DNA from 3 places in the Streptomyces sp. 1222.5 genome. Region 3 is predicted to be linked to each of the others. Evidence: riboswitches for the same ligand, from Rfam matches in the RefSeq annotation. Region 3 holds a riboswitch; each other region holds the start of a gene.

Region 1 (5,632 bases), 3.4 Mb from region 3:
CGGTGACCTGCTGCTGGAGCTCGTCGTCGAACAGGTCCGGCTCCTCCTTGCGGACGGTGTCGACCACCTCGAAGGCGAAGGACATGTGCATCGTCTCGTCGCGGAACACCCAGTTGGTGCCCGTGGCGAGACCGTGCAGCAGACCCCGGCTGCGGAACCAGTAGACGTACGCGAAGGCGCCGTAGAAGAACAGCCCCTCGATGCACGCGGCGAAGCAGCTCAGGTTGAGCAGGAAGCGGCGGCGGTCCGCCTTCGACTCGAGGCGGTCCAGCTTCTCCACCTCGTTGATCCACTTGAAGCAGAACCCGGCCTTCTCGCGGATCGACGGGATGTTCTCCACGGCGGCGAAGGCGGCGGCCCGGTCCTCCGGGTCGGGAAGGTAGGTGTCGAGCAGCGTCAGATAGAACTGGACGTGCACGGCCTCCTCGAACAGCTGGCGCGACAGGTACAGGCGCGCCTCCGGGGAGTTGATGTGCTTGTACAGCGTCAGCACCAGGTTGTTCGCGACGATCGAGTCGCCCGTCGCGAAGAACGCGACCAGCCGGCCGATCAGGTGCTGCTCCTCCGGGGACAGCTTTGCGAGGTCGGCCACGTCCGAGTGCAGGTCGACCTCCTCCACGGTCCAGGTGTTCTTGATGGCGTCCCGGTAGCGCTCGTAGAAGTCCGGGTAGCGCATGGGACGCAGGGTCAGCTCGAAGCCCGGGTCGAGGAGGTTCTGGTTACGGGTGGTCATCACTGGCAGGCCTCGCAGGACTCGGGGTTCTCAAGGGAGCAGGCGACCGCGTCGGGCTCGGCGACCTGCTGGACGGGGATGGGCGCCTGGCTCTGCGCCTGGGCCTGGGCGGCCCGGGCGATCCGCGTCGCCGGACGGGAGCGCAGGTAGTACGTCGTCTTCAGGCCCGACTTCCAGGCGTACGCGTACATCGAGGAGAGCTTGCCGATGGTCGGCGTCTCCAGGAACAGGTTCAGCGACTGCGCCTGATCCAGGTACGGGGTACGCGCCGCGGCCATGTCGATGAGGCCGCGCTGCGGGATCTCCCAGGCGGTGCGGTACAGCTGCCGCACGTCCGCCGGGATCCAGGCGAAGTCCTGCACCGAGCCGTTGGACTCGCGCAGCGCCTCGCGGGTGCGCGCGTCCCACACGCCCAGGTCCTTCAGGTCCCGCACCAGATAGGAGTTGACCTGGAGGAACTCACCCGACAGCGTCTCGCGCTTGAACAGGTTGGAGACCTGCGGCTCGATGCACTCGTAGACGCCCGCGATGGAGGCGATGGTGGCGGTCGGGGCGATGGCGAGGAGCAGCGAGTTGCGCATGCCGACCGAGGCGATCCGCTCGCGCAGCGCCGCCCAGCGCTCCGGCCAGGCCGGCTCCACGCCGTAGTGGTCGGGGTGCAGCACACCGCGGGCGGTACGGGTCTTCTCCCAGGCCGGCAGCGGGCCGTTGCGCTCGGCGAGGTCGGCGGAGGCCTCGTACGCGGCCAGCATGATGCGCTCGGCGATCCGCGTCGACAGGGCCTTGGCCTCGGGGGAGTCGAAGGGCAGCCGCAGCTTGAAGAAGACGTCCTGCAGACCCATCGCGCCGAGGCCCACCGGCCGCCATCTGGCGTTGGAGCGGCCCGCCTGCTCGGTCGGGTAGAAGTTGATGTCCACGACGCGGTCGAGGAAGGTGACGGCGGTGCGGACCGTCTCGTCCAGCCGCTCCCAGTCGATGTCGCCGTCGACGACGAAGGCGCCCAGGTTGACCGAGCCCAGGTTGCAGACCGCGGTCTCGCCGTCGTCCGTGACCTCCAGGATCTCCGTGCAGAGGTTCGAGGAGTGGACGACGTGGCCCGGCTCGGCCGTCTGGTTGGCGGTGCGGTTGGCCGCGTCCTTGAAGGTCATCCAGCCGTTGCCGGTCTGTGCCAGCGTGCGCATCATGCGGCCGTACAGGTCACGGGCAGCGATGGTCTTCCGGGCCAGCCCGGCGGCCTCGGCCTCGCGGTACGCGGCGTCGAACTCCGCGCCCCACAGGTCCACCAGCTCGGGCACGTCCGCCGGGGAGAACAGCGACCACTGCTCGTCGGCGTTGACGCGGCGCATGAACTCGTCCGGGATCCAGTGCGCCAGGTTCAGGTTGTGCGTACGGCGGGCGTCCTCACCGGTGTTGTCCCGCAGCTCCAGGAACTCCTCGATGTCGGAGTGCCAGGTCTCCAGGTACACCGCGGCCGCGCCCTTGCGCCGGCCGCCCTGGTTCACCGCGGCCACCGAGGCGTCCAGGGTCTTCAGGAACGGGACGATGCCGTTGGAGTGCCCGTTGGTGCCACGGATCAGCGAACCGCGGCTGCGGATCCGGGAGTACGACAGACCGATCCCGCCGGCGTGCTTGGAGAGCCGCGCGACCTGGTGGTAGCGGTCGTAGATGGAGTCCAGCTCGTCCAGCGGGGAGTCCAGCAGGTAGCAGGACGACATCTGCGGGTGCCGCGTACCGGAGTTGAACAGGGTGGGGGAGGACGGCAGGTAGTCGAGGCGGCTCATGAGCCTGTAGAGCGCCGCGACCTCGTCCACCGAGCGGGTGGTGTCGTCCTCGGCCAGGCCGGCGGCGACCCGCAGCATGAAGTGCTGGGGCGTCTCGACGACCTTGCGGGTGAAGGGGTGCCGCAGCAGGTAGCGGCTGTGCAGGGTGCGCAGGCCGAAGTAGCCGAAGCGGTCGTCGGCGGCCCGGTCGACCAGCGCGTCCAGCCGCCCGGCGTGCAGCCGGACGAACTCGGCGGTCCGGTCCGCGATGAGCCCCTCCCGGTGTCCCACGGCCACGGACTCGGTGAACGAGGTGACGCCCTGCGAGGCGGCCTCCTCGCGGATGGCGAGGGTCAGCAGTCGGGCGGCCAGCCGGGAGTAGGCGGGGTCCTCGGAGATCAGGCCGGCGGCCGCCTCCGTGGCCAGCTCGCGCAACTCCGCCTCGTCGGCCCGCGCGGACCGGCCGCGCAGCGCGGCGGCGGCGACCCGGCCGGGGTCGGCGTCGGGGAGGTCGGCGGTCAGCTCGGTCAGGGTCCGCAGCAGCGCGGCACCGGGACCGGCGGTCTTCAGCTCGCTGACTGAAGCCGGGTCTGCTGGCGCGATGGTCACGTGGGGCTCTCCCTCGCTCGGCACAGGGCCTGGCGGAGGGCAGGGGGCAGCCACGAGCGCGCACGGCGTCGCGTCCACCGGCCCACTCCGCGAGGCCCGGACGTCTGTGAGCACCCGGACCGGACGGCCGGGCGCGCTGGCGGCAGGTCCTCGGACTGAACAGGCGTGCGGAGACACGCAAGTACACCGTTGCGGGACAGTTCCGGATTCGCACCGGATTCCCCTGCGGCGACAGCGAGGATGAGCATACATCTTGTGCTCGCCCGCCACGCCACCCCCAGATGTTGTGTCGCCGTCGGTTTCAGAGCGTCAACTGGTAGGTGAGAAGAGTGATGTCGCCGGCCGCCTGCCCGGGCGGCGGCGGTGTGCCGGGCGGGAACGACGACGGGCCGCCGGATCCCCTCCGGCGGCCCGTCGCGCGGCTGTCGCTCAGTGACCGGTGCCCGCCGTCGCCGGCGGCAGCTCCACCTGGACGCCCGGGTCGCCGGCGTCCGCGGTGTAGTCCTCCGGCCGGGTCTGGTCGAGGCCCTCGGGGGCCTTCACGGCCTTCAGGACGAAGGTCAGGACCACGGTGACGACGACGTTCAGGACGAACGCGGTGAGACCGATGTACCCGATCTCGCCGATACCCGGGATCTCCTTCGCGGAGCCGCCGAAGTGCTTCTGCGTCGGCGAGGCCACCCCGTACGCGGCGACCGTGCCGTACACCATGCCGACCGCCCAGCCGGCCAGCAGCGCCCAGCGGTGGAACCAGCGGGTGAACAGGCCGCCCACCAGGGCCGGGAAGGTCTGCAGGATCCAGATGCCGCCCAGCAGCTGGAAGTTGATGGCGACCGTCTTGTCCATGGTGAGGACGAAGACCAGCGCGCCCACCTTCACCAGCAGCGACACGATCTTGGAGACCTGGGCCTCCTGCTTGGGCGTGGCGTCCGGCTTGATGAAGTCCTTGTAGATGTTGCGGGTGAAGAGGTTGGCCGCTGCGATGGACATGATCGCCGCCGGCACGAGCGCGCCGATGCCGATCGCCGCGAAGGCCACGCCCGCGAACCAGTCCGGGAACATGTCCTCGAACAGCTGCGGGATCGCCAGCTGCCCGTTGGTCACCTTCACCCCGGCCGCGATCGCCATGAAGCCCAGCAGCGCCAGCAGGCCCAGCATGAGCGAGTACAGCGGCAGGATCGTGGTGTTCCGGCGGATCACCTCACGGCTCCTGGACGACAGGGTCGCGGTGATCGAGTGCGGGTACATGAACAGCGCGAGGGCCGAGCCGAGCGCCAGCGTGGCGTACGTCCACTGGCCCGCCTCGGGCGGGACGAGCGCGCCGCGCGGCTTGCCGGTGGCGGGGTTGACCTGGCTGAACGCGCCGCCCGCCTTGGCGAAGACGTCGTCGAAGCCGCCCAGCTTGATCGGGATGTAGATGATCGCCACCGCGATGACGATGTAGATCAGCGCGTCCTTGACGAACGCGATCAGCGCGGGCGCGCGCAGGCCGGAGGAGTACGTGTAGGCCGCGAGCACACCGAAGGCGATGAGCAGCGGGAGGTCCTTCACGAACCAGTTGGTGTTCTCGCCGCCGCCGACGCCCATCACGTCGAGCACCGCCTGGATGCCCACGAGCTGCAGCGCGATGTACGGCATCGTCGCCAGGATGCCGGTGAGCGCCACCGCCAGCGACAGGCCCTTCGAGCCGAACCGGCCGCGCACGAAGTCGGAGGTGGTGACATAGCCGTGCTTGTGGGACACGGACCACAGGCGGGGCAGGAAGGTGAAGATCAGCGGGTACACCAGGATCGTGTACGGCACCGCGAAGAAGCCGGACGCGCCCGCCGCGTAGATCGCCGCCGGGACGGCGACGAAGGTGTAGGCCGTGTACAGGTCACCGCCCAGCAGGAACCAGGTGACCCAGGTGCCGAACGACCGGCCGCCCAGGCCCCATTCGTCCAGGGAGTGCTCGTTCTCGGCCCGGCGCCAGCGCGCGGCCAGGAAGCCCATGACCGTGACGGCCAGGAAGAAGAAGATGAAGACGCCGAGCGCGACGCCGTTGACCCCGTCCTTCACTGCGCGGCACCCCCCTTCGCACCGTTGCGGGAACGCTGGTCGTGCTGCCACAGCTTGTACGCGGTCATCGTGAGCGCGGTGGAGATCAGCACCCAGAGCATCTGGTACCAGTAGAAGAACGGGATCCCGATGAACGTGGGGTCCGTCTTGGCGTACGAACCGAGCCACAGCATCGCGACGAAGGGCGCCACCAGACACAGGCCGATGACGACCCGGACCGGTGTCACCACCGGAGGTCTCACTTGAGGTGTTTCGGACATGCCACGGCTCCCGTCCCCTTGCTGATCACGCGTGTAATGCGCAGGCAATCTAGGTGACGGGATCAGTGCACGGGAAGACCTCGTCCGGATATCGGTATGCCGATTTCGGGGTGGCGGTGTGAAGAGATGCCGCCGGGGTCAGTCCACGGGCCGCTTCAGCCGCGCGACGAACTTGTACCGGTCGCCCCGGTACACGGACCGCACCCACTCCA
Region 2 (5,632 bases), 610 kb from region 3:
CCGTTTCAGAACTGATACCAGTTCTAGTTACAGCGGGCAATGGCCGACACCGGCCGGGGCCGCACCGGCGGATCACCCGCCGGTGCGGCCCCGAACGTCGCGCGGTGAAGCGGACTCAGTCGCAGTACCGGTTGTAGGCCGAGCTGTAGCCCCGGTTGTAGCCGTCGACGTAACCGTGCGCCCACGAGGAGTCATGGCCGGACGAGTAGCCGGAGCCGTAGCCGTCGCGGTCGCAGTCGGAGCGCGCGTCGGAGAAGCCGTCACGGAAGCCCTGCCGGAAGCCCTGCTGGTAGTGGTTCTGCTCGGGAGCAACCGCCGCGGAACTCACCTGCGTCGGGGCCGGAGACGCGAACGCCGACTGCACGCTCAACGGCATGAGGGCGACACCGGTCGCCACCAGAGCGGAGCTGAGGGCCGCGGCCCTCTTGATCGTCCTTCGCTGCATGAGCTCTCCCCAGATACGCCCATATGGGATGTTTCCACTCTAATGGGCCGAAAGCGTGACGCAAATCGGGGTGCCCGCCCGCACGTCCCCTATGCCGCCCCTAACTGACGTTGCGTCAGGTCTGGTTATAGTGAACAGGATCGAAAGGCTGCGGGCGGTGGGCGGAGGAGCCTGATGACGAAGACGTTCGATCACGGCGGGGGCGTACGGTCCCTTCAGGTCCCCATCCCTGACAACCCCCTCGGCCACACGCTGGTGTACGTCGTGGACACCGGCCGGGGACCGGTGCTGGTCGACACCGGCTGGGACGATCCGGCGTCCTGGGACGTGCTCGCGGCGGGCCTGGCGGCCTGCGGCACGGCGGTGTCCGAGGTGTACGGCGTGGTCGTCACCCATCACCACCCCGACCACCACGGGCTGTCCGCGCGAGTGCGCGAGGCGTCCGGCGCCTGGGTGGCGATGCACGAGGCCGACGCGGCGATCGTCCGTCGGGCCCGGGAGACCCGGCCCGAGCGCTGGTACGCGTACATGGCGGACAAGCTCGCGGCGGCCGGGGCACCCGAGGAGCACATCGCCCCGTTGCGGGCCGCCCGGGGCCGCCGTACCCTGCCCGGTCTCTCCCCCGCCCTGCCGGACCGGGACGTCGCGCCCGGCGAACTCCTCGACCTGCCCGGCCGCCGGCTGCGCGCCGTCTGGACCCCGGGACACACCCCCGGCCACGTCTGCCTGCATCTGGAGGAGGACCATCCCGCGCGACGCGCGGGTCGCGGGCGCCTGTTCAGCGGCGACCACCTATTGCCGGAGATCACCCCGCACATCGGCCTGTACGAGGACCCCGACGACGCCACGGTGACCGACCCGCTCGGCGACTACCTCGACTCCCTGGAGCGGGTGGGCCGGCTCACCCCGGCCGAGGTGCTCCCCGCCCACCAGTACGCGTTCACCGACGCGCCCGCCCGGGTACGGCAGTTGCTCGAGCACCACGAGCAGCGGCTGGCCGGGCTGCTCGCGCTGCTCCGCGAGCCCCTCACACCCTGGCAGCTCGCGGAGCGCATGGAGTGGAACCGCCCCTGGGCCGACATCCCCTACGGCTCCCGGAACATCGCCGTCTCCGAGGCCGAGTCCCATCTGCGCCGCCTGGTGAAGCAGGGGCGGGCCGAACCGCTCGCCGGGAGCGAGCCGGTGGCGTACGTGGCCGTGTGAGCGACGTGCGCCGTGGCGGGACCGTCCCGCCCCCGTCCTGGACGCGGGGTCAGGTACGCCCGGCGTCCTCCACCCGCTCCGCGGAGATGATCATCTCGGCCAGGTCGGCGAGGGTGGCGAGCTGGTGGGCGTTCATCTGCGGGGCGCGGGCGGCGAGCCGGACCAGTCCGTTCTGGCGCAGCCGCAGCAGCGGGTCGGCCTCGGCCTCCAGGTTCTGCAGCACGGGCTGCAGCGCCTCGTGCAGCGCTTCCGGTTCGTCGGCGGTGAAGAACCCGGCGGGCAGGCCGAAGAAGCGGCGCAGCCGGTCGGTGTGCGCGAGGCTCGGCATCCCGCTCTTGCGCCACTCGCTCAGCCACTGCCGGCTGGTGCCGGCGATGGCGGCCAGCTCGCCCAGGGAGTACCGCTTTCCGTCGGGCCTCCGCCGGTTCTCGCGGATGAAGTCGAGGCGCTGGCGCACCCGTTGGGTCAGCATGGTCTCGGGAGCCCGGCCGCCGTCGAGGAGTTCGGCGACGACGGCGACGGGAACTCCGGTGCGGCGGGACAGATCGGCCACGTCGAGGGCCTCCGGCAGCCGACCCGGCCGGCCGGTCAACTCGCCGAGCCGGCGCAGGACATCGGCCAGGTCGGCGTACGCGTCACTCACCGAGTTCTCCCTGGGCTGTCGTCCGTTCGGTGTCGGGCTGACGCGAGGCTACCGGGTCGGTCGGTGACCGACCAGGGGTGACAGCGCTTCCTACCCAAAGGGGCAGCAATCGTTGACAGTTGCCGGAGCGGTGGGTGAGGATCACGGCACGGAGAGCGAGATGCGACCGCCCCGGGTGCCGGTCACGGGGGAGCGGCACCCGGGGTGCACCACACCCGATCGCCTCGGCCGTCCTCGGCGGCGGACCGGTCGACGACGCGCCGGCCGGCCCTCGCGGTCCCCGGCGCGGCACCCACGCGTCGTCGATCCCGTGCGCGTCGGCCGTACGGCCCGAGCCCGTCAAGAGCGTGACGCCGGTCACCGGGCCGGTGTGCCCACGGCCACCCCTCGGGCCGCGCGGGGCTGCCGGTAAAGTGGCGGAGTCGTCATCACACCCGTACGGGGGGAAGCCGGTGCAATTCCGGCGCTGACCCGCAACCGTGAGCCGCCCGGCGGGCGGTGAGCCGGACCGCCCCGGGCGGGACGTTGACCGGCTCACGTGCGTCGGCGGCCCGCCGCGCACGGCACCGTCGAGGTACACGGGGCCGAGCCGCCCGGGTGTTCCCGTGCGCTGCAGGCTCCCCGCAGGAGAGGCAGTCGCCGACCATGAACGTTCGCCGCAGCGCCGCGGCTCTCGCCGCCATAGGCGTGCTGGCCGCCGCCGCGCCCGCCACGGCCGCCGACGCGTCCCCGTCCCCCAAGGTGGCGGTGCCGGACGGCCTGTACGGCAAGGCGGACCCGACGTACGACGGCGTGTGGCGGCAGTCGCTGACGCTGCTCGCCCAGCGCACCCTCGGCTACCGGCCGACCCCGAAGGCCGTGGACTGGCTCACCGGGCAGCAGTGCGCGAACGGCTCCTTCGCCGCCTTCCGTGCCGCGCCCGGCAAGGCCTGCGACGACAAGACGCAGGTGGACACCAACAGCACGGCGGCCGCCGTGCAGGCCCTGGCCGCCGTCGGCGGACACGACCGCGAGACCCGCAAGGCCCTGGTCTGGCTGACCACCGTGCAGAACAAGGACGGCGGCTGGGGGTACACGCCGGGCGGCCCGAGCGACACCAACTCCACCAGCGTCGTCATCGGCGCGTTCGCCGCGGTCGGCCAGGACGTCGCGAAGCTGCACAACAGGAGCAGGACCCCTTACGACCTGCTGGCCGCGCAGGCCGTCCCCTGCGACCAGGACGGCGGTGGCGCCCTCGCCTACCAGCCGGACAAGAAGGGCAAGCTGCTCGCCAACGCGGACGCGACGGCGGCCGGCCTGCTGGGCTCGCTCGGCAAGGGCTTCGCCGCGGAGGTGGGCAAGGCGCCCGCGAAGGACGACTGCGTCAAGGCCGCCCACCCCACCCCGGCCCAGCTCGCGGACAACGCGGGCGCCTACCTGGCATCGGCCGTCGCCGAGACCGGTCACCTGAAGTCGACCCTGCCCGGCGCCAAGGACCAGCCCGACTTCGGCAACACCGCGGACGCGGTCGTCGCGCTCGCCGCGGACGGCCGCACCGACCGGGCGAAGAAGGTGTACGCCTGGCTGGAGAAGAACGCCACCCAGTGGGCGGCGCAGAGCGGCCCGGCCGCGTACGCGCAGCTGATCCTCGCCGCGCACGCGGTGGGCGCGCAGCCGGACGACTTCGGCGGCACCAGCCTGGTCCGCTCCCTCAACGCCCAGGGCCCGGCCCCGCAGGCGGAGAAGGCCGCCGGGAAGAAGGCCGAGGCGTCCGACGACGACTCGAACACCGGCGTGTGGTGGATCGTCGGCGTCGGCCTCGTGGCGGGTATCGGCATCGGCTTCCTGCTCAGCGGCCGGAAGAAGAACCGGCCGTGACCCCCGTCCGCCGTGCCGCGACCCTGCTGGTCGCCGCGCTCGTCCTGCTGCTTCCCGCGACCGCGGCCCACGCCACCGGCTACCGCTACTGGTCGTTCTGGGAGCGCTCCGGCGGCCACTGGACGTACGCCACCCAGGGCCCGTCGATGGTGCGCCCGGACGACGGCGCGGTCCAGGGTTTCCGGTTCGCCGTGAGCGCGGACTCCGCGGACGCGACCCGGCCGCGCGGTACGGCGGACTTCACCACGATCTGCGCGGAAACGCCCGCGAAGGCGGGCACCAAGCGGGTGGCGCTGGTCCTCGACTTCGGCACGCCCGCCGACGCCCCGTCCGGCGAGCGGCCGCCCGCGCGCCGCACCGCGTGCGCCCGCCTCTCGCCGGACGCGACGAGCGCGGACGCGGTGGCCGCGGTCGCCAGACCCCTGCGCTACGACACCAACGCGCTGTTGTGCGCGATCGCCGGGTATCCGCACCAGGGGTGCGGGGAACAGGTGTCGGCGGACCGCGAGCCCGCGGCCGCCGCACCGGAGAAGCACGGGCCGGACGGCGGGTCCGGCGGTGGGCCGTCGCTGGGTCTGCCGGTCGGCGTGGGGGTGGTGGCCGTGCTGGCGGGCGCCGCGGTGTGGCAGGCGCGGCGGCGGCGCGATGACTCCGTGTAGCTGCGGGCCGTCCTGCGACAGCGGGTGCGCCGTGGCTGATCGCGCCGTTCCCCGTGCCGCCGGGAAGCCGAAGCCGCCGGCCACCGCACGGCACCGGTACCGGTCCCGGTTGCACCCCGGTGCCTGGTGGCTCTGGGCGCTCGCCCTCGGTACCGCCGCCACTCGCACCACCAACCCGCTCCTCCTCGCGCTCCTCGTCGCCGCCTCCGCCTACGTCGTGGCGACGCACCGCTCCTCGGCTCCCTGGGCCCGCTCCTACGCCGCGTTCGTCAGGCTCGGCCTCGCCGTCCTGCTGGTCCGCCTGCTCTTCGCGGTGGCCCTCGGCTCCCCCATCCCCGGCACGCACACCCTGTTCACCCTCCCCGAGATCCCGCTCCCCCACTGGGCGCAGGGCATCCGGCTGGGCGGCCGGGTCACCGCCGAGGCGCTCGTCTTCGCCGGCTACGACGGACTGAAGCTGGCCACCCTGCTGATCTGCGTGGGCGCGGCGAACGCCCTGGCCGGCCCCTCCCGGCTGCTGAAGTCGCTGCCCGGGGCGCTGTACGAGACGGGGGTGGCCGTCGTCGTCGCCCTCACCTTCGCGCCGCATCTCATCGCCGACGTACGGCGGCTGCGGGCCGCCCGCCGGCTGCGGGGCCGCCCCGACCGGGGCGTGCGGGGCCTGCTCCAGGTCGGACTGCCGGTCCTGGAGGGGGCGTTGGAGCGCTCGGTCGCGCTCGCCGCCGCGATGGAGTCCCGCGGTTACGGCCGCACCGCCGAGGTGCCCGCCCGCGTCCGCCGTACGACCGCCGCGCTCACCCTCGGCGGACTGCTCGGGGTGTGCGC
Region 3 (5,632 bases):
ACCGGCCGCCGCCCGGTGATCTACACGACGACCCACTGGTGGCGGCTCTGCACCGGGAACACCCGCGCCTTCTCCTCCCACGCCCTGTGGATCGCCCGGCACGGCGGCTCGCGCCCGGGGAAGCTGCCCGGCGGCTGGCGGCGCTGGACTTTCTGGCAGTACGGGATCAAGGGCGGGCTGCCGGGTGACCAGAATCTCTTCCACGGCCCGGCGAGCCGGCTGCGGAGCTTCGCCCGGGGCTGAGACCCAAGGGGCGCCTGAGCCGACGCGGTCGGACAAGGACAAGCGGAACCCCGAACACTCGTTACAGTCACCATGGCGCCCGACCCAGTTCATCTTCCGTTCACCCAGGTTGCCTACGGTCGACCAGCCAATGACCTCGAACGATTGCCTGGGTAAATGGAAAGCTTCTCGCTGATCCTCGCGATAGTGGTCGTAACCGCTCTCGCGTTCGATTTCACGAACGGTTTCCACGACACCGCGAACGCGATGGCCACCACCATCTCGACAGGCGCTCTGAAGCCCAAGATCGCGGTGACCATGTCCGCCGCCCTCAACCTTGTGGGCGCATTCCTCTCCGTGGAGGTCGCGAACACGATCTCCAAGGGTCTCGTCGACGAGACCGGCATCCGTCCCGAGGTCATCTTCGCCGCCCTGGTCGGCGCGATCCTCTGGAATCTGCTGACCTGGCTGGTGGGCCTGCCGTCCAGTTCCTCGCACGCCCTGATGGGCGGCCTGATCGGCGCCACCGTCGCCTCGGCCGGCTTCGGCGCGGTCCACGGCGAGGTCCTGGTGACCAAGGTGCTGCTGCCCGCGGTCGCCGCGCCGATCGTGGCGGGCCTCGCGGCGATGCTGGCCACCCGCTTCTCGTACGGCATCGGCGGCAAGGCCGAGGCCGAGGCCACGCGCAAGGGCTACCGCGCCGGCCAGATCGCCTCCGCCGGCCTGGTCTCCCTCGCCCACGGCACCAACGACGCCCAGAAGACGATGGGCATCATCACCCTCGCGCTGATCGCGGGCGGTGCCATCTCCCCCGGCTCCAACCCTCCCACCTGGGTCATCCTCTCCGCGGGCCTGGCCATCGCGCTCGGCACCTACATCGGCGGCTGGCGCATCATCCGCACCATGGGCAAGGGCCTGACCGACCTGGAGCCGCGCCAGGGCTTCGCCGCCCAGACCAGCGCCGCGACCGCCATCCTGGCCTCCTCCCACCTCGGCTTCTCCCTCTCCACCACCCACGTCGTCTCCGGCTCGGTGATGGGTGCGGGTCTGGGCCGCAAGGGCGGTGTGGTCCGCTGGTCCACCGCGACCCGTATGTTCGTCGCCTGGGCGCTGACCCTGCCGGCCGCCGCGCTGGTCGGCGCGGGCGCCGAGTCCGTCACGGACCTGGGTGACTGGGGCACCGCCGTCGTCGCGGTCTTCCTGGTCTCCGCCAGCGCCGCGATCTGGAAGCTCTCCCGCCGCGAGGTCGTCGACCACACCAACGTCGTCACCGAGACCGAGGAGCCGGCCGGCGTGGTGACCACCGCCATCGCCGCCGTGATCCCGCCGCCCGCGGGCACGGTCGCCGAGGACCCGGCCGTCGCCTTCCCGCACCAGTCCACCGGCCGGGGCCGGGTCGCCGACCCCGCCGCCGCCCCGGCCACCCCGCCGGCCGCCACCGTCTGACCCCGGCACCCCGGTTACTGAAGGAAGCATCCCCATGAAGATCGACTGGGCGGCCCTCGGCTCCGTCTTCGGCGTCAGCCTCGTGGTCACGGTGGGCCTGGTGGCCCTGTTCACCCTCGGTATCAAGGGCCTGGCCCGGCGCGAACAGGCCGCGGCCCAGGGCGACTCCGCCGCCCTCGCCGTCACCGGCGCGTACGTCTGCTTCGCCGCCTGCGCGGCCGCGGTGGCGTACGGCATGTATCTCATCGTCGCCAAGGCCTGACCCGGCGTCCGCCGCACGGCGGACGCGAACGAGCACCGCAGAGGCTCCCCTCCCCGCCCGGGAGGGGAGCCTTCGGCATGCTCGCCCGCCCCACGATGTGGGGATCGGCACACTCTCCCCACGCAGGTCAAAGGCAAGTTGACGGCCCTTCCGGGCGCGTGGTGGACTGCCCAGGCCATGTACGGCGGCAAGAGAGGAAGCCGGTGCGAATCCGGCGCGGTCCCGCCACTGTGACCGGGGAAGAACCCCCGGGAGCCAGGAACTCTCACCGCCGGATCAGTCGAACCAGGGCGCGGACACCCTGAGTGAGGACACGTATCGCCATGCTCGGCTGCCGATCGAGGACCAGTACCAGACCTGCCCCTGTGCCCACGGCCGGCTGAGCCGATGGGTGCCGATCGCTCCTACGCGTACGGCGCCGCCGCCGGCCTTCTCGGTGACCTGCTCCTCGGCGATCCCCGCCGCGGGCATCCCGTCGCCGCGTTCGGACGGGCGGCCGGGGCCGTGGAGAGCGCGTTGTGGCACGACCACCGCGGCTGGGGGACGCTGCACACCACCGTGTGCGCCGGTGGCGCCGTGGCCCTGGGCGCGCTGGCCGCACGCGCCGTACGCCCCTCCTTCGTCGCCTCCGCCGCGCTGACCGCCGCCGCCACCTGGTCGGTCGCCGGCGGGACTTCGCTCGCCCGGGAGGCCCGCGTCATCGGACGTGCCCTGAAGACCGGGGACGTCGACGCGGCCCGCGCGCGGCTGCCCCATCTGTGCGGCCGGGACCCGCAGGCCCTGGACGCCGACGGGATCGCCCGGGCCGTGGTCGAGTCCGTCGCCGAGAACACGTCCGACGCCGTGGTGGGCGCCCTGGTGTGGGGAGCCGTCGCCGGAGTGCCGGGACTGCTCGGCTTCCGGGCGGTCAACACCCTGGACGCGATGGTGGGTCACAAGTCGCCCCGGTACCGGCGCTACGGCTGGGCCTCCGCCCGCCTGGACGACCTCGCCGGCTGGCCGGGGGCGCGGCTGACCGCCGTACTCGCCGCCGCGGCCGGCCCCGATCCGCGCGGTGCCCTGCGCGCTTGGAAGGCCGACGCGCACCGGCATCCGAGCCCCAACGCCGGGCCCGTGGAGGCCTCGTTCGCGGGCGCCCTCGGAGTGCGCCTGGGCGGGACGCTCTCCTACGGCGGGCGGGTCGAGCACCGCCCGGTGCTCAACGGCCGGACCGGGCGCGCCGTCCGGGCCACCGACATCGACCGGGCCGTACGGCTCTCCCGCCGCGTCGGCCTGCTCGCGCTCGGCTTCACCGTCGCCGCGCGCCGAATCGTGAAGGGACGTGGGAAGTGAACGGGGGTCTCCTCGTCGCCGGCACCACCTCCGACGCCGGCAAGAGCGTCGTGACGGCCGGGATCTGCCGGTGGCTGGTGCGCCAGGGGGTGAAGGTCGCGCCGTTCAAGGCGCAGAACATGTCCCTCAACTCCTTCGTGACCCGTGAGGGTGCGGAGATCGGGCGGGCGCAGGCCATGCAGGCGCAGGCGTGCCGGATCGAGCCGACCGCGCGGATGAACCCGGTGCTGCTGAAGCCGGGCGGCGAGCAGAGCAGCCAGGTGGTGCTGCTGGGCAGGCCGGTGGGCGAGATGAGCGCGCGCGGCTACCACGGCGGGCGCCAGCAGCGGCTGCTGGGCACGGTGCTGGACTGCCTGGCCGAGTTGCGGGGCACGTATGACGCGGTGATCTGTGAGGGGGCGGGCAGCCCGGCCGAGATCAACCTGCGGCGGACCGACATCGTCAACATGGGCGTCGCGCGGGGCGCCCGGCTGCCCGTGCTGGTGGTGGGGGACATCGACCGGGGAGGCGTCTTCGCCTCCTTCTTCGGCACCGTCGCCCTGCTCTCCCCCGAGGACCAGCAGTTGGTCGCCGGGTTCCTGGTGAACAAGTTCCGGGGCGATGTCAGCCTGCTGGAGCCGGGGTTGGACATGCTGCACGGCCTCACCGGGCGGCGCACCTACGGCGTCCTGCCGTACCGGCACGGCCTAGGCATCGACGAGGAGGACGGGCTGCGCGTCTCGCTGCGCGGCACGGTCCGGGAGTCCACCGTCGCTGCCCCGGTCGGCGAGGACGTGCTGCGGGTCGCCGTGTGCGCGATCCCACTGATGTCCAACTTCACCGACGTGGACGCGCTCGCCGCCGAACCGGGTGTCGTGGTGCGGTTCGTGGACCGCCCGGAGGAGCTGGCGGACGCCGACCTCGTGGTGGTCCCGGGCACGCGCGGGACCGTACGGGCGCTCCAGTGGCTGCGGGAGCGCGGGCTCGCGCGGGCGCTCGCCAGGAGGGCCGCCGAGGGGCGTCCGGTCCTCGGCATCTGCGGTGGCTTCCAGATCCTCGGCGAGCACATCGAGGACGAGGTCGAGTCGCGCGCCGGGGAGGTCCCCGGGCTCGGACTGCTGCCGGTGCGGGTGCGGTTCGCCCGCGAGAAGACGCTGACCCGGCCGGTCGGCGAGGCCCTCGGCGAACCGGTCGAGGGATACGAGATCCACCACGGGGTGGCCACCGTCGGCGGGGGCGAGCCCTTCCTGGACGGCTGCCGGGTCGGCCAGACGTGGGGCACGCACTGGCACGGTTCGCTGGAGTCGGACGGTTTCCGGCGGGCCTTCCTGCGGGAGGTGGCGGCCGCCGCGGGCCGCCGCTTCGTACCGGCGCCGGACGTTTCCTTCGCCGCGCTGCGCGAGGAGCAGCTCGACCGGCTCGGCGATCTGATCGAACAGCACGCGGACACGGACGCGCTCCTTCGGCTCATCGAGTCGGGCGCGCCGCAAGGACTGCCTTTCATTCCACCGGGAGCGCCCGCATGAGCACAGTGTTGTTGTTGTCGACCGCCGACACGGACCTGCTGGCCGCCCGCGCCTGCGGCGCCGGGTACCGGATCGGCAACCCCACCCGGGTCGACGTCGCCGCCGAACTGCCGGGCCTGGTCGAGGGCGCGGACATCGCCGTCGTCCGGCTGCTGGGCGGCAAGCGCGCGTGGGAGGACGGGCTGGCCGCGCTGAAGGCGACCGGCGTGCCGACCGTGCTGCTGGGTGGCGAGGCCGTGCCGGACGCCGAGCTGATGGCGGAGTCGTCCGTGCCGGCCGGTGTGGTGGCGGAGGCGCTGAAGTACCTGGTCGAGGGCGGCCCGGCGAACCTGCTGGAGCTGTCCCGGTTCCTGTCGGACACGGTGCTGCTGACCGGTGAGGGCTTCGAGGGCCCGCACAGCATGCCGGAGTACGGCGTGCACGGGGCGTACGAACTGCGCGCGGACCGGCCGACGGTGGGCGTGCTCTTCTACCGGGCGCACGAGCTGAGCGGCAACACCGGCTTCGTGGACACGCTGTGCGAGGCGATCGAGGCGAAGGGCGCCAACGCGCTGCCCGTGTACTGCGGTTCGCTGCGCGGCGCGGACGACGGGCTGTACGAGCTGCTGGGCAGGGCGGACGCGCTGGTGGCGACCGTGCTCGCGGCAGGCGGCACGCACGCCTCTCAGGCGTCGGCGGGCGGTGACGAGGAGGCCTGGGACATCGGGGCCCTCGCCGACCTGAACGTGCCCGTCCTCCAGGGGCTCTGCCTCACCTCCTCGCGGGCCGCCTGGGCGGAGTCGGACGCCGCCCTGTCCCCCATGGACGCGGCGATGCAGGTGGCGATCCCGGAGTTCGACGGCCGGCTGGTCACCGTGCCGTTCTC

Evidence for each region. Region 3 has a riboswitch for cobalamin ahead of BLW57_RS29735 (cobalamin biosynthesis protein). Riboswitches for the same ligand answer to the same signal wherever they lie in the genome.
Region 1: it holds a riboswitch for cobalamin, as region 3 does, so the genes downstream of both, BLW57_RS14235 (ribonucleoside-diphosphate reductase subunit alpha) here and BLW57_RS29735 (cobalamin biosynthesis protein) in region 3, are expected to answer to the same signal.
Region 2: it holds a riboswitch for cobalamin, as region 3 does, so the genes downstream of both, BLW57_RS26930 (prenyltransferase/squalene oxidase repeat-containing protein) here and BLW57_RS29735 (cobalamin biosynthesis protein) in region 3, are expected to answer to the same signal.

Annotation. Positions count from the first base shown of each region.
Region 1 covers NZ_FNSZ01000001.1:3,196,951-3,202,582, reverse strand. Annotated here, with positions in the region: gene BLW57_RS14240 (ribonucleotide-diphosphate reductase subunit beta) at 1-733, opposite strand, end outside; gene BLW57_RS14235 (ribonucleoside-diphosphate reductase subunit alpha) at 733-3,102, opposite strand; cobalamin riboswitch at 3,226-3,385, opposite strand; gene mctP (monocarboxylate uptake permease MctP) at 3,532-5,160, opposite strand; gene BLW57_RS14225 (DUF3311 domain-containing protein) at 5,157-5,420, opposite strand; gene BLW57_RS14220 (GntR family transcriptional regulator) at 5,559-5,632, opposite strand, start outside.
Region 2 covers NZ_FNSZ01000001.1:5,974,081-5,979,712, reverse strand. Annotated here, with positions in the region: gene BLW57_RS26945 (FliH/SctL family protein) at 116-445, opposite strand; gene BLW57_RS26940 (MBL fold metallo-hydrolase) at 620-1,648, shown strand; gene BLW57_RS26935 (transcriptional regulator) at 1,698-2,291, opposite strand; cobalamin riboswitch at 2,694-2,822, shown strand; gene BLW57_RS26930 (prenyltransferase/squalene oxidase repeat-containing protein) at 2,937-4,148, shown strand; gene BLW57_RS26925 (SCO2322 family protein) at 4,145-4,807, shown strand; gene BLW57_RS26920 (CbiQ family ECF transporter T component) at 4,839-5,632, shown strand, end outside.
Region 3 covers NZ_FNSZ01000001.1:6,580,069-6,585,700, reverse strand. Annotated here, with positions in the region: gene BLW57_RS29750 (lysozyme) at 1-243, shown strand, start outside; gene BLW57_RS29745 (inorganic phosphate transporter) at 400-1,668, shown strand; gene BLW57_RS29740 (hypothetical protein) at 1,703-1,930, shown strand; cobalamin riboswitch at 2,075-2,216, shown strand; gene BLW57_RS29735 (cobalamin biosynthesis protein) at 2,318-3,262, shown strand; gene BLW57_RS29730 (cobyric acid synthase) at 3,259-4,767, shown strand; gene cobN (cobaltochelatase subunit CobN) at 4,764-5,632, shown strand, end outside.